3 regions of the Blastococcus montanus genome follow, and region 1 is predicted to be linked to each of the others. Evidence: predicted binding sites of a transcription regulator. Region 1 holds the regulator's gene; each other region holds the start of a gene.
What was found. Region 1 encodes LexA, which represses DNA repair genes until DNA is damaged. Its sites were predicted from a motif close to TCGAACANNTGTTCGA; they were not measured.
Positions count from the first base shown of each region.

Region 2: a site for LexA is predicted at 2,116-2,131, ahead of ABDB74_RS02815 (DUF222 domain-containing protein). Genes of this name have one in related genera too.
Region 3: a site for LexA is predicted at 2,082-2,097, ahead of ABDB74_RS07770 (DUF6504 family protein). Genes of this name have one in related genera too.

Region 1 is NZ_CP155551.1:3,073,884-3,077,734, forward strand. It holds gene ABDB74_RS14650 (hypothetical protein) at 158-922, opposite strand; gene ABDB74_RS14655 (LysM peptidoglycan-binding domain-containing protein) at 1,053-1,301, opposite strand; gene lexA (transcriptional repressor LexA) at 1,768-2,532, shown strand; gene ABDB74_RS14665 (enoyl-CoA hydratase/isomerase family protein) at 2,615-3,403, opposite strand; gene ABDB74_RS14670 (iron ABC transporter permease) at 3,400-3,851, opposite strand, start outside.
Region 2 is NZ_CP155551.1:595,088-598,938, forward strand. It holds gene ABDB74_RS02805 (hypothetical protein) at 1-92, shown strand, start outside; gene ABDB74_RS02810 (DEAD/DEAH box helicase family protein) at 103-1,875, opposite strand; gene ABDB74_RS02815 (DUF222 domain-containing protein) at 2,136-3,851, shown strand, end outside.
Region 3 is NZ_CP155551.1:1,579,881-1,583,731, forward strand. It holds gene ABDB74_RS07755 (NAD(P)/FAD-dependent oxidoreductase) at 1-803, opposite strand, end outside; gene ABDB74_RS07760 (GNAT family N-acetyltransferase) at 800-1,393, opposite strand; gene ABDB74_RS07765 (YbaK/EbsC family protein) at 1,390-1,935, opposite strand; gene ABDB74_RS07770 (DUF6504 family protein) at 2,187-2,510, shown strand; gene ABDB74_RS07775 (SAV_6107 family HEPN domain-containing protein) at 2,510-3,007, shown strand; gene ABDB74_RS07780 (DNA polymerase III subunit alpha) at 3,105-3,851, shown strand, end outside.

The DNA of each region.
Region 1 (3,851 bases):
GGAACAGCGGCCCCCACCAGTCACACGACACGCCGCGGGACGCGCCGATGCGCGCGCACCCGCCCGTCCGCCGGACCCGCGGATCCGGCGGGCGGCGACGGACGCCGACGCCGCCGGGCACCTGGCGCGTCCGGCGGCCGAGGGGGCGACGCGACGGTCAGACGCCGCGCAGGGAGCCGTCCAGCCGGGGCCGGCGGGAGTGCGGGATGCGGTCGCCGAGCCGCATCGGCCGGGTGAGCAGGTGGGCGTCCAGGCCGGCCGGGGGTGCCCACCGGCGAACGTCCGACGACACCTCGTCCGCCGGCGCCCGCCGCGCAGCGGGAACGGAGCACGCCACCGTCTGCGGGGACCCGGAGACCTGATCGGGCATCGCCCCGGGAGCCGCGTCGACGACAGCGGGCAGCATCCCCGTGTCCGCCGCCCGGTGCCGCCCGGCGTCCACCACGGGCGCGCGGTGCCGCCCCGGCGCCGGGACGGGGACCGAAGCCGCGGACGCGGCCTGCACGTCGACATCCTCCGGCGCTCTCCGGCGCCCGCCGGAGCGGGTGCGAGCGGACGACCCGCCGTGGTCGCGGATCATCGAAGAGCCCGTCGTCGTCTCGGCGCCGACCACGACCTCGCCGGCCCGGAGCGCGGACACCGCCTGCGCCGCCGCCATCTCCTGGGTCACGCGCCGCCGCGCCGACCGGGTGGCCGCCGGCGCCGGGGACTGCGGCTCGGGCAGCCGGAGGGTCGTCAGGTCGGTCCACGCCGCCTCCTCGACACCGCCCACGACGACCCGCACCCACATCTGGCAGGCCCCGGCGCCGTCGTGCCGCCACCCCAGCAGCTCGCCGGCCCACCAGGTACCGGCCTGGAAGACCTCCACGGCCTGGGGCCGACTGGTGAAGACCGCGGCGCGGTTGTCCATGACGCTCGACACCGCACGACCGTATGCGGCCGCCGAGCACGCACCGTGAACGTGCCCACACGGAGGGTTGACGAAGTCGCCGGCCGGCCCTTGTGAACCTCGTGCCGTGGCGAGCCGCCGCCCGACCGCCGCGCTGGACGCCTCAGGGCAGTGCCAGCACCTGACCGGGCACGAGGTCCGCGCTGCGCAGACCGTTCAGCGTCTGGATCTCGTCCACGACCTCACGGACGTCACGGTCGCCCGCCACACCTCCGGCGATGGACCACAGCGTGTCACCGGACTCGACGACCACGCTGGCCGTGCCCATCAGCTCGAGCCCGTCCCCTCCGCCGCCCATGACCGCCTCGCCGAGCGCGACCAGCCCCACCACGAGCGCGACGGCCAGGACCACGACCAGCCGGCGACCCCGCGCGGTCAGCCGGAGCGGCGGCGGCGCGATGCCCGGCCGGCCATCGTGGCGGCTCGGGCCTCTCGGCGCGACGGCCGGGGCGGCGGCACCATCCCGGACGGGGGCCCGCCGCCCGGGCGCCACGGCGTACGCCTCCGGCACGGGTGGCAGCACCCGGAGGTGACGCGCCGGTGGCGCCTCGACCGCAACCCGCCCCTCGGACACTCCGCCCACCGACCGCACCGCACTGCCCGTCATCGCACTTCCGCCTCTCACCTGGCCGGCGCCCGCCCACCCGAACGTGTGTTCGATTCGAACGCCTGTCCGATGTCTACCCGATGCCACCGACAGATGGGGGGCGACACGACATGGCTTCGAACACCTGTTTGAACTGGGCGGGGATCGGCGCTACGGTCGACGTCGAGGACGAGGTCGGAACGGCTGCGCGAGCAGCCGGCGAGGAGGAGACGTGACGGAGTCGAGCGGGACGTCCGGCGGCCGGCGGGCGCGCGGCGGCACCCAGGACGGGGCCGAGGCCTCGGCGACTGTCCGGACCTTTCCCGACCGGAGCGCGGACGGTGACGGCCTGACCCAGCGTCAGCGGCGCGTCCTGGAGGTCATCCGCGACTCGATCGAGCGCCGCGGCTACCCACCTTCGGTCCGGGAGATCGGCGAGGCGGTCGGCCTCTCCTCGGCCTCGTCGGTCGCCCACCAGCTGTCGGTGCTGCAGAAGAAGGGCTGGCTGCGGCGGGATCCGAACCGGCCGCGCGCTCTCGACGTGCGCCTGCCGGGCGATGCCGGCCGCACCGCCTCGGCCGTCGCCGAGCCTCCGATGGTCAGCGAGGGCGAGCGGGCCGCCGCCCCGGCCTACGTCCCGCTGGTCGGTCGCATCGCCGCGGGTGGCCCGGTGCTGGCCGAGCAGGCGGTCGAGGACGTCTTCCCGCTCCCCCGCGAGCTGGTCGGCGAGGGCACCGTGTTCATGCTGAAGGTCGCCGGTGACTCGATGGTGGAGGCGGCCATCTGCGACGGCGACTGGGTCGTCGTGCGGCAGCAGCCGACCGCCGAGAACGGCGAGATCGTGGCCGCGATGATCGACGGCGAGGCCACGGTGAAGACCTACAAGCGCCGTGACGGCCACGTGTGGCTGCTCCCGCACAACCCGGCCTACGAGCCGATCCCCGGTGACGAGGCGACGATCCTCGGCCGCGTGGTCTCGGTCCTGCGCCGGGTCTGACACGGAACCCACGTCGGGGCCCGGCCTCCGGTGGCCGGGCCCCGACGTGGGCGGTGAAGCGGACGGCTCAGCCGGCGCCCCCTCAGCGTCGCTGGTAGTCGCCGTCGCGCTTCTCGAAGAAGGCCTGCAACGCCTCCTGGTGGTCCTCGGTCCGGAACATCTCCAGGAACCGCTTGGTCTGGAGCGCCTGTCCCTGGGTGAAGTCCATCTCGAACGCTCCGGTGACCGCTTCCTTCGTGGCCTCCACCGACAGCGGCGCACGGGTGGCGATCCGCTGCGCTTTCGCCAGCGCGGCGGTCATGAGGTCGCCCGGCTCGTGGACCTCCGTCACCAGGCCCCAGTTGAGCGCCTGCTGGGCGGAGTAGCGGGCCCCGGTCAGCAGGATCTCCTTTGCCGGGCCGAGTCCGATCACACGGGGCAGGCGCCAGAAGCTGACGATGAGGCCGACGTTCACGCCCGCCGCGACGAAGAAGGCCTCGGTGGACGCGATCCGGATGTCGCAGCAGAGCGAGAACTCCAGCCCACCGCCGATCGTGGCCCCGTTGATGGCCGCGATCACCGGGGCTCGGAAGTTCTGCACCCCATTGAGGACCCGGCTGAACTCGGCCAGGTAGTCGCTGAGTTGCTCGTCGCTCATGGACTGGTCCTCGCCCAGGTGCGCACCGGCGGTGAAGGCCCGGCCTTCTCCGGTGATCACCAGGCAACGGACCTGCTCGTCGGCGTCCAGGATGTCCAGCGCCTTCATGAAGGACCGCCGGCTCTCCCAGCTGAAGGTGTTGGACGGGGGGCTGTCCAGGGTGAGGACAGCGATGTGCGGGGTCTCGTAGCGAAGGTGGACGCCGGTGCCGACATCGGTCGTGGTCACTGTCATGCTGCTTCCTCCGGTGGGGTGTTGAGTGCGACGGACGGGGACCGGCGGGACCGCCGGGTGGACGTGCCGGGCTTGCGGTCGAGCAGTCGCATCGCGATCACGGTCACCACGATGTTGATCAGCAGGATCACCACGGAGAGCGCACCCACGCGCTGGTAGAGCGACTCACTGGCCAGGTTGTAGAGCACCGTGGCCACCGTGGGATTCGCGCCGGTGTAGAGGAACACCGACATCTCCAGCTCCCGGAAGAGCAGGACGAAGTTGAGCATGCCCGCGGCCAGCAGGGAGGGCCGCAGCAACGGCACCGTGATCCGCCGCCAGGTGCGCGCCCAGGACGCTCCCAGGCTCCGGGACGCCTCTTCGACCTCCGCGCCGATCTGGCCCATCCCGGCGTGCACGTAAGCGAAGGTCAACGGCAGGGCGCTGCCGGCATAGGCGATCAACAGGA
Region 2 (3,851 bases), 1.8 Mb from region 1:
CCTCCGGCGAGGGCTACGACTACTTCCCGGGGATCATCCCGCCCACGCGGCTGCGCCTCGTGCGCGCCGACATCCCGCCGGCGGAGAACTGAACGGCGCGCCTCAGAGCATGGTGCGGAGGCGCTCCCGGCGGGCGCGGAGCACGTCGACCGACGCAGAGGCCGACGGCGGGCCGGGCACCGACTGGCGCAGCTGGGTGTGCACCACGGCCTGCGGCTGCGAGGTGCGCGCCGCGACCCGGTTGACCAGGCGGTTGATCTCCCGGCGCAGCTCCGCGGCGTCGCGCCACGAGCGGCCGGCGTCGTCCTCGTCGGGGTGGTCCTCGACGACCATGAAGTCGTCAGCGGCATCCCGGTGGCTCTGCGCGATGCGGATCCGCAGCTCGTCGTCCCGCTTGGCCAGCAGCGACGCCGTCTGCTCGGGGGTCAACAACCCGGGGATGCCGAGGAAGTCCTCCTCCTCGGGTGCGACCAGCGCCGGGCGGCCCTCACCGGTGTGCGCCGTCCCGCTGCTCAGCACGTGGGCGAAGCGGGCGTCGGCCTCGAGGGCCTCCCACTGCTTCATCTCGCCCTCCTTCGGCTCCCGCGGCGGCAGGTCGAGCGCCTCGAGCTCCTCGTCGGGCTGGGTCCGCGGCGGCGGCATGACGTGGTTGCGCTGCTCCTCCATGGAGGCGGCCAGCGACAGCAGCGGGCGGACGGCGGGGAGGAACACGGTCGCCGACTCGTGCGGCGATCGGGAGCGGACCACGCGGCCGACGGCCTGCGCGAAGAACAGCGGGGTCCGGTACGAGGTCATCCACGCGAGGACGGCGGCCCGCGGGACGTCGACGCCCTCGGAGATCATCCGGACGCAGACGGCGATGCGTGCGGAGCCGGTCGCGAAGCGCTCGATCTTCTTCGACGCCTTCGGGTCGTCGGAGAGGATCAGCTCGGCCGGCTTGCCGGTGACCCGGCGGACGATCTTCGCGTAGGCGCGGGCGTCGTCCTGGTCGCTGGCGAGGATCAGCCCGGCGGCGTCGGGCATGCCGCCCTCCTCGCGCAGGTGGGTGATCCGGTCGTCCATGGCGGCGATGACGTGCGGCACCCACTGGCCCTTGGGGTCCAGCGCCGTCCGCCAGGCCTGCATCTCCACCGACTTGGTGCCGGCCTCGCTCAGCGACGCGGCGACGACCTCGCCGGCGGAGTTCCGCCAGCGCGAGGTGCCCGTGTAGGCGGCGAAGACGACCGGGCGGACGACGTTGTCGGCGAGCGCCTCCTTGTAGCCGTAGGTGTAGTCGGCGCGGCTGACCAGGCCACCGGCCTCGCCCTCGAAGGTGTCCTCCTCGTACCGGACGAAGGGGATGCGTTCGTCGGGCTTTGTGCGGAACGGCGTCCCGGTCAGGCACAGCCGGCGCGCGGCCATGCCGTAGGCATCCTCGACCGCCTCGCCCCAGGACAGACCGTCACCGGCGTGGTGCACCTCGTCGAGGATTACCAGCGACTTGACGGCGGTGGACCGGGCCGCGTGCAGCATCGGCTTGCCCGCCACCTGCGCGTACGTGGTCACGTAGCCCTGGGTGCCGGCGCGCACCGGGCCGACGGCGTTGGTGAGGTTGGGGTCGAGGACGATGCCCATGGCGTCGGCGGCCTCGGCCCACTGCAGGCGCAGGTGGTCGGTGGGGGCGACCACGATCACGCGGGCGACCTCCCGCCGCGAGAGCAGCCGCGCGGCCAGGGTCAGGGCGAAGGTCGTCTTGCCGGCGCCCGGCGTAGCGGTGACCAGGAAGTCCTTGGGGGAGGCCTCCTCGTACTGGCCGAGGGCGGCCTGCTGCCATGCCCGGAGCGGTCGGCTGGTCGTCTGCGGGGCCCGGGCCGCCGCTGCTGCTGCAGTCGCCATGTCGGGACCCATCTTCGCTGCCGCGCAGACGACACGCCCAACCGGTCTCCTGCCGCGTGCCCCGCGCCCGCCGACGTATGGCGGACGGCGGCATCGGCCCTGACCTGCGCAGATACCGGGACGCCGTGGCGGGTGTGGCGATCGTCATGTCCGGAACGGACCGCCTCGTCACGCCCCGGCGGTCACGTCGATCCCAGGAGTCCCGCGGGCGCGGAGCGGGACGGCGATTTCTGTCGGTGGTCGAACTTACGATCGAAGACGTGATCGACGGCCGGCAGCAGACGGGTGAGCAGCCGGCCGCGCCTGCCGCCGGGTGGGCGTCGGACCCGCTCGGTGCCGTCCAGGCCGCCGATCGCGAGATCGCCCGGCAGACCGCCCTGCGCGCACGGGCGGGCGCGGAGTTCGCCGCCACCCGCCCCGCGTCGGCCGACCGGCAACCGGGTGAGCCCGGCGCGATGGGCGAGGAGCGCCGTGCGGCGCGCGCGGACGTGCTGGCAGATGTCAGCGAGTGGGCGGTCCAGGAGCTGGCCGTCGCGCTGTCCATCTCCTCCCAGGCGGCGCAGACGCTCCTGATCCGCTCGTTGACGCTCGTGCACCGGCTGCCGCGCACCCTCGCCGCGCTCGAGTCGGGTGCCCTGCACGTCGGCCACCTGTGGCCGCTGCTGGAGAAGGTGGCGCCCATCGTGAACGCGACGGTCAGGGCACGGGTGGAGGCCGACCTGCTCGCCTGGGCCGCCGGACGGGTCACCACTCCCGCCCAGCTGGGCGCGAAGGCGCGCAGGATGGTGCTGGCCCGGGACGCCAGGGACGCCGCCGGGCGGCTGACCGCCCGGCTGCGGGAACGGGGCGTGTTCGTCCGGCCGGACGCCGCCGACGGGATGGCCGTGCTCCACGCGCTGCTCACGGTGCCGGAGGCGCAGGCGCTGGTCGACGCCCTCGGCCGCTACGCCGATGCGCTGGCCGACGATCCGGACGACCGGCGGACCCGCGGCCAGAAGATGGCTGACTGCCTCCTCGACTGCGTGCTGCGGCCGGGGGAGACCGACCTCCCGCCCGTGCAGGCGCAGCTCACCGTGGTCGCCGGGGTGAGCACCCTGGCCGGCGGTGACGAGCCCGGCGAGATCGGCGGGGAGCCGGTGCCCGCGGAGATGGTGCGGGCCCTGGCCCGGGCCCTCGGCCTGCTGCCCGGCGTCGCTGCGCCGCCGGACGACCTCGACTCCATCGCCGACCCGGTCGCGGACGCGCCGCCTGCAGCGCGGCACGCGGACGCGCTGTCCTCACCGGCAGCCCCGCCGGCCACGGACCCGGTGACGGCCGAGGACCGCGCCCTGGAGGAGTGGTGGGCCGCCGTCGAGGAACGGGTCCTCGCCGAGGGATGGGGTGGCGCGGAGGCGCCGCCGCCGGAGGAGCAGCTCAGGCTCTGGAACGAGGAAGCTGCCTGGCAGGAGCGGTACTGGGACGACCTCGACCGGGACGACCACGGCTGGGACGTGGAGCCGAGCACCGGCACCGACCCCGATCGGATCCCGGACGACCGCGATGAGGGCCGCGGCGACGAGCAGCCGCATGCGGCACCGACGTCCGATCGTGCCCCGGTGGGCGGTCCGTGGGCCGTGGCCGACCGGGCGGTGGAGTCGGCCGGTGCGGTCCTGCTCGACCTCGAGCGAGCGCTCGGCGCAGCCGGTCGGGCGGTGGCTGCCGCCGAGGCGGCCGACCTCGCCGACGAGGCCGCCTGGCGGCAGGGCCCCGGGGGGAGGTTCACCGCAGCACCCGATGCGCTGACCGCGCTCGCGGCGATGGCGGACGAACAGCGCGCGACGCTGGCCGACCTGCTCGACGCCACGGCGGGCGGCACGCTGGTCGACCGGCCGCGGATCGCGGTCGTCGACGCGCTCTCCGGCGCGCTGCTGGCGCTGACCGACAGCCGGGAGCTCCGCCGGGTCGCCACCTGCGGGCGGGACGCCTGCCGTTGCCGG
Region 3 (3,851 bases), 1.5 Mb from region 1:
ACCACCCGGCCGCCGTCGGACTCCAGCCGCCGGCGCAGCGCCCGGGTCAGGCCGCCCGAGCCACCGACCGGGTGCCCCGGCGGGACGTCGTGCAGCAACGCCACCCAGCCGACCATCGCAGCGGTGCCGGGCTCGGACATCGGCGGGCCGGACTGGGCGCCGAACCACGCCAGCGCCGCCTTGAGCCGCTCGCTGGTGAACCACCGGTCCAGCAGCGCGTCGCCCGAGCCGAGGAAGTCGACGGCGAGCTCGCCGCCGGGGGTGCGCGGCCGACCGTCGGCGGGGGCGCCGAGCGGCCAGAAGGAGCGGACCAGACCACCGGCCGACGGCGCCCGGCCGAACGAGGCGACCACGGCGCGGCTGCGGGGTCCCCACACCTCGACGAACCGGCGGTAGGCGGCGGCGTCGGCCGGTCCGCAGGCCGCCTCGATCGACGCGCAGGTGGCGTCCAGGTCCACGGAGAACACCAGGGGACGGCCGGCGGGCCCGGGATCGCCCGGCGCGGGTGCCGGCGCGAAGCCCCAGGGGTCGCAGTCGATGTAGCGCAGCCCGTGGGCGGCGAGGTCGAGCTCCTCGACGATGCCGCTGTGCCGGATGATCACGTGCGCGCTCGAGCCGCGGTCGACCCGCACGCCGGGCCACCGCTCGACGGTGGACACCGCGCCGCCGAGGACGTCGTCGGACTCGACGACCTCCACGGTCAGGCCCTCCCGCGCCAGGTAGCAGGCGGCGACCAGGCCGTTGTGGCCCGAACCGATGACGACGACGTCGGCGGGCGGGGAGGGGGCAGGGGGTGCGGTCACGCTCGGTCGTTCGCCGCGGAGGGGCTGGGTGGATGCAGCGGGAGCCGGGCGCCGAGGATGGCGAAGGGCCGGGAGTCGCCGGGGAAGTGGTAGCCGCGGGCGAGGTCGACGAAGCCGTCGGCGCGGTACAGCCGGAAGGCCTTGGTGTCGGCGTCGGGCGTGGAGAGCAGGGCGACCGGGTGCGGCAGGCCCTCGACCAGCGCGTGCAGCAGCTGCCGGCCCAGGCCCCGGCTCTGGGCGTCGGGGTGGACGTGCAGCTCGCAGATCTCGAAGGCCCCGGGCAGCCACCTCCTGGCCGTCCGGCGGTCGAGTGCGGCCCGCACCTGGTCGTGCCACCACTGGCCGGGGGCGATGAGGTAGCCGTAGCCGAAGCCGACCAGCCGCTCACCCTCCGGCGTCTGCGCGAACGCGCCCACCGCGCGGAAGCCGGGCCGCTCGGTGTGCTGGACGGCGTAGCCGTACCGGCCGGCGACGACGCCGGAGTCGTAGCCCATCGCGAGCCCGTAGACGGTGAGCACCTCGTGCATGTGCTCCCGCATCCACGGCGGCGGCAGCTCGACGATGCGGGTGGCGGGGCGGGTGCCCGTCACGGGGACACCGCCTCGGGTGCGCCGGCGGGTGACGCGTTCCCGGCGGTGGTGGCCGTGCCCGGGCCCTCGCCCACCTCGGCAGCGGTGCCCGCGGTGAGGCGCAGCAGCTCGTCGTAGGTGGTGGGGAAGACCGCCGTCGGGTGGCCGGCCGCGGCCCACACCGCGTCGTGGCGGGCCAGCTCCACGTCGACCAGCGTGCCCAGCGGCTCGGGGTGGCCGACCGGGGCGACGCCGCCGATGGGCTGGCCGGTGTGCCGGCGGACGACGTCGGCGGGGGCGGGGGTCAGGGAACCGACCCCGAGCAGCGCCGCCACCTGGTGGACGTCGACGCGGTGCGCTCCGCTGGTGAGGATCAGCAGCGGAGCGTCGTCGGCGAGGAAGACCAGGCTGTTGACGATCGCGCCGACCGGCACGCCCAGCGCGGCGGCGGCCGCCGCCGCGGTGCGGACCTCCGCGGGCAGGACGCGGACCTCGCCGGTGGCACCGGCCTCGGCGAGGACGCGGGCGACGTCGGCCACCCGGGGGTGCGGGGGTCGGCTCATGCACTGATCCTGCCACCGCCCGAGGGGGTGGTGCCCGGCGTGTCCCGGGGCCGGGCCGACGGCGGTGCACGCGGACCCGCCGTGGTCGGGACACGGCGGTGGCGTCGCTTGACGAGGGGAGGCCGCTCGGGTCTACTGGACGTCGTTCGAACACACGTTCGAACGACGTCCGGCCTGCTCCACCCGGCCTCTTCCCCGCCGGTGGAGCGCCGTGCCGGCGTGCACGCGGGGTGAGGCGTGGGGAGTCTGTCATGAGCCGGGTGCTCGGTGAGGTCGTCGGTCGGACCGGCGAAGAGGTGCAGGTCGAGCGTGGCCCGCTGGGCCCGGTGCAGTTCTGGCGCGGGCAGTCCCGGTACGTCGTGGGCGAGCTGCTCGACTCCTGGATCGAGACGGTGCCGTGGTGGATCCGGGGTGCCGAGGCCGGGGGCGCCTCCGCCGACATGGTGGCTCCGCGGGAGGTCTGGCGGGTCGAGGCGGTCCGGGCGGGCCGCTCACGGATGAGCTTCGCCGGGGTCTACGACCTGTCGTGGGACGCGTCGGGCAACCGCTGGTGGCTCGTGCGGGTGCACGACTGATGGGCGCCGCACGAGCCGTGCCGGCCGACCAGCTGCCCCTGCCGCCCGCGCTGCCCGCCGCGGCGGCGGCGCTGCTGGACCAGGCCCACCGCGGGCTGGCCGAGGCCGCGGCGGCCACCGATCCGCGGGAGCGCTACGCCACCGCGCACCTCGGTGCGCTGCGTGCCGCCGCTGCCGTGCTGGCCGCGCGCACCCGCCCGGAGGCCGGTCGTCGCCGGCCGCGCAGTGCCTGGGTCCTGCTCGGACAGGTGGCGCCGGAGCTGGGGGAGTGGGCCACCTTCTTCGCCGCCGGGGCGGCCAAGCGGGCCGCAGCCGAGGCGGGCCTGTCCCGGGCGGTCACCGAACGGGAGGCCGACGACCTGGTCCGCGACGTCCGCGCCTTCCTCACCGTCGTCGAGACCACGCTCGGCAGCACCCCGCTGCCGGAGTCGTCCCGCTACCCGCGGCCGCACGTGGTCGGTGGAGCCCCGTCCTGGTCCGCCGGATCCCGGAAGTGAGCGAGCGTGCGAACTCACCGGTGGACAGAGCAGTCGCGGTCACGCGGCTGACGAGCTGGGGGCACCTCCCGCTTGCGGGGGACAGCAAGGAAGCCGCGTGAGTGACCCCTTCGTCCACCTGCACGTCGCCTCCGGCTACTCCATGCGGTACGGGGCCAACCACCCCGCCGATCTGGTGGCCCGCGCCGCCGAGCACGGCATGCCCGCGCTGGCCCTCACCGACCGTGACGGCATGTACGGCGCGGTGAAGTTCGCGCTGGCCTGCCGGTCGGCCGGGGTGCGACCGATCTTCGGGGTCGACCTGGCGGTGGCGCCCGCACTGGGCACCAGCGTGCCGCCGGCGCTCGCGCACGTGCTGGGCGAGGATCCCGCCGCGGCGCGGCGGCCGCGGGCGACGACGTCTGCCCGTCGGGCCCCGGCCCGCGGTGGGGCGAGCGTCGACCCGCGGCTGCCCCGGGTCACCTTCCTGGCCCGGGACGGCGCCGGCTGGCGGTCGCTGTGCCGGCTCACCAGCGCCACCCACCTGCGCGGGACCCGCGGCGAGCCGGTGAGCTCGCTGGCGATCGCCGCCGAGCACGCGACCGGGCTGACCCCGCTGCTCGGTCCCGACTCCCCGGTGGGGCGGGCGCTGCTGGCCGGCCGGGCCGATCTGGCCGCCGGGCAGCTGGACGTGTGGCGCGCCGTCTTCGGACCCGGCCTGGCGCTCGAGCTGGTGCACCACCGTGGCCGGGGTGACCGTTCCCGCGCCCAGGCGATGCTGCGGTTCGCCGCCGAGCAGCAGGTGCCGGTGGTGCTCAGCAACGCCGTCCGGTACGTCGACGCGCTGGACGCGCCGACCGCCGAC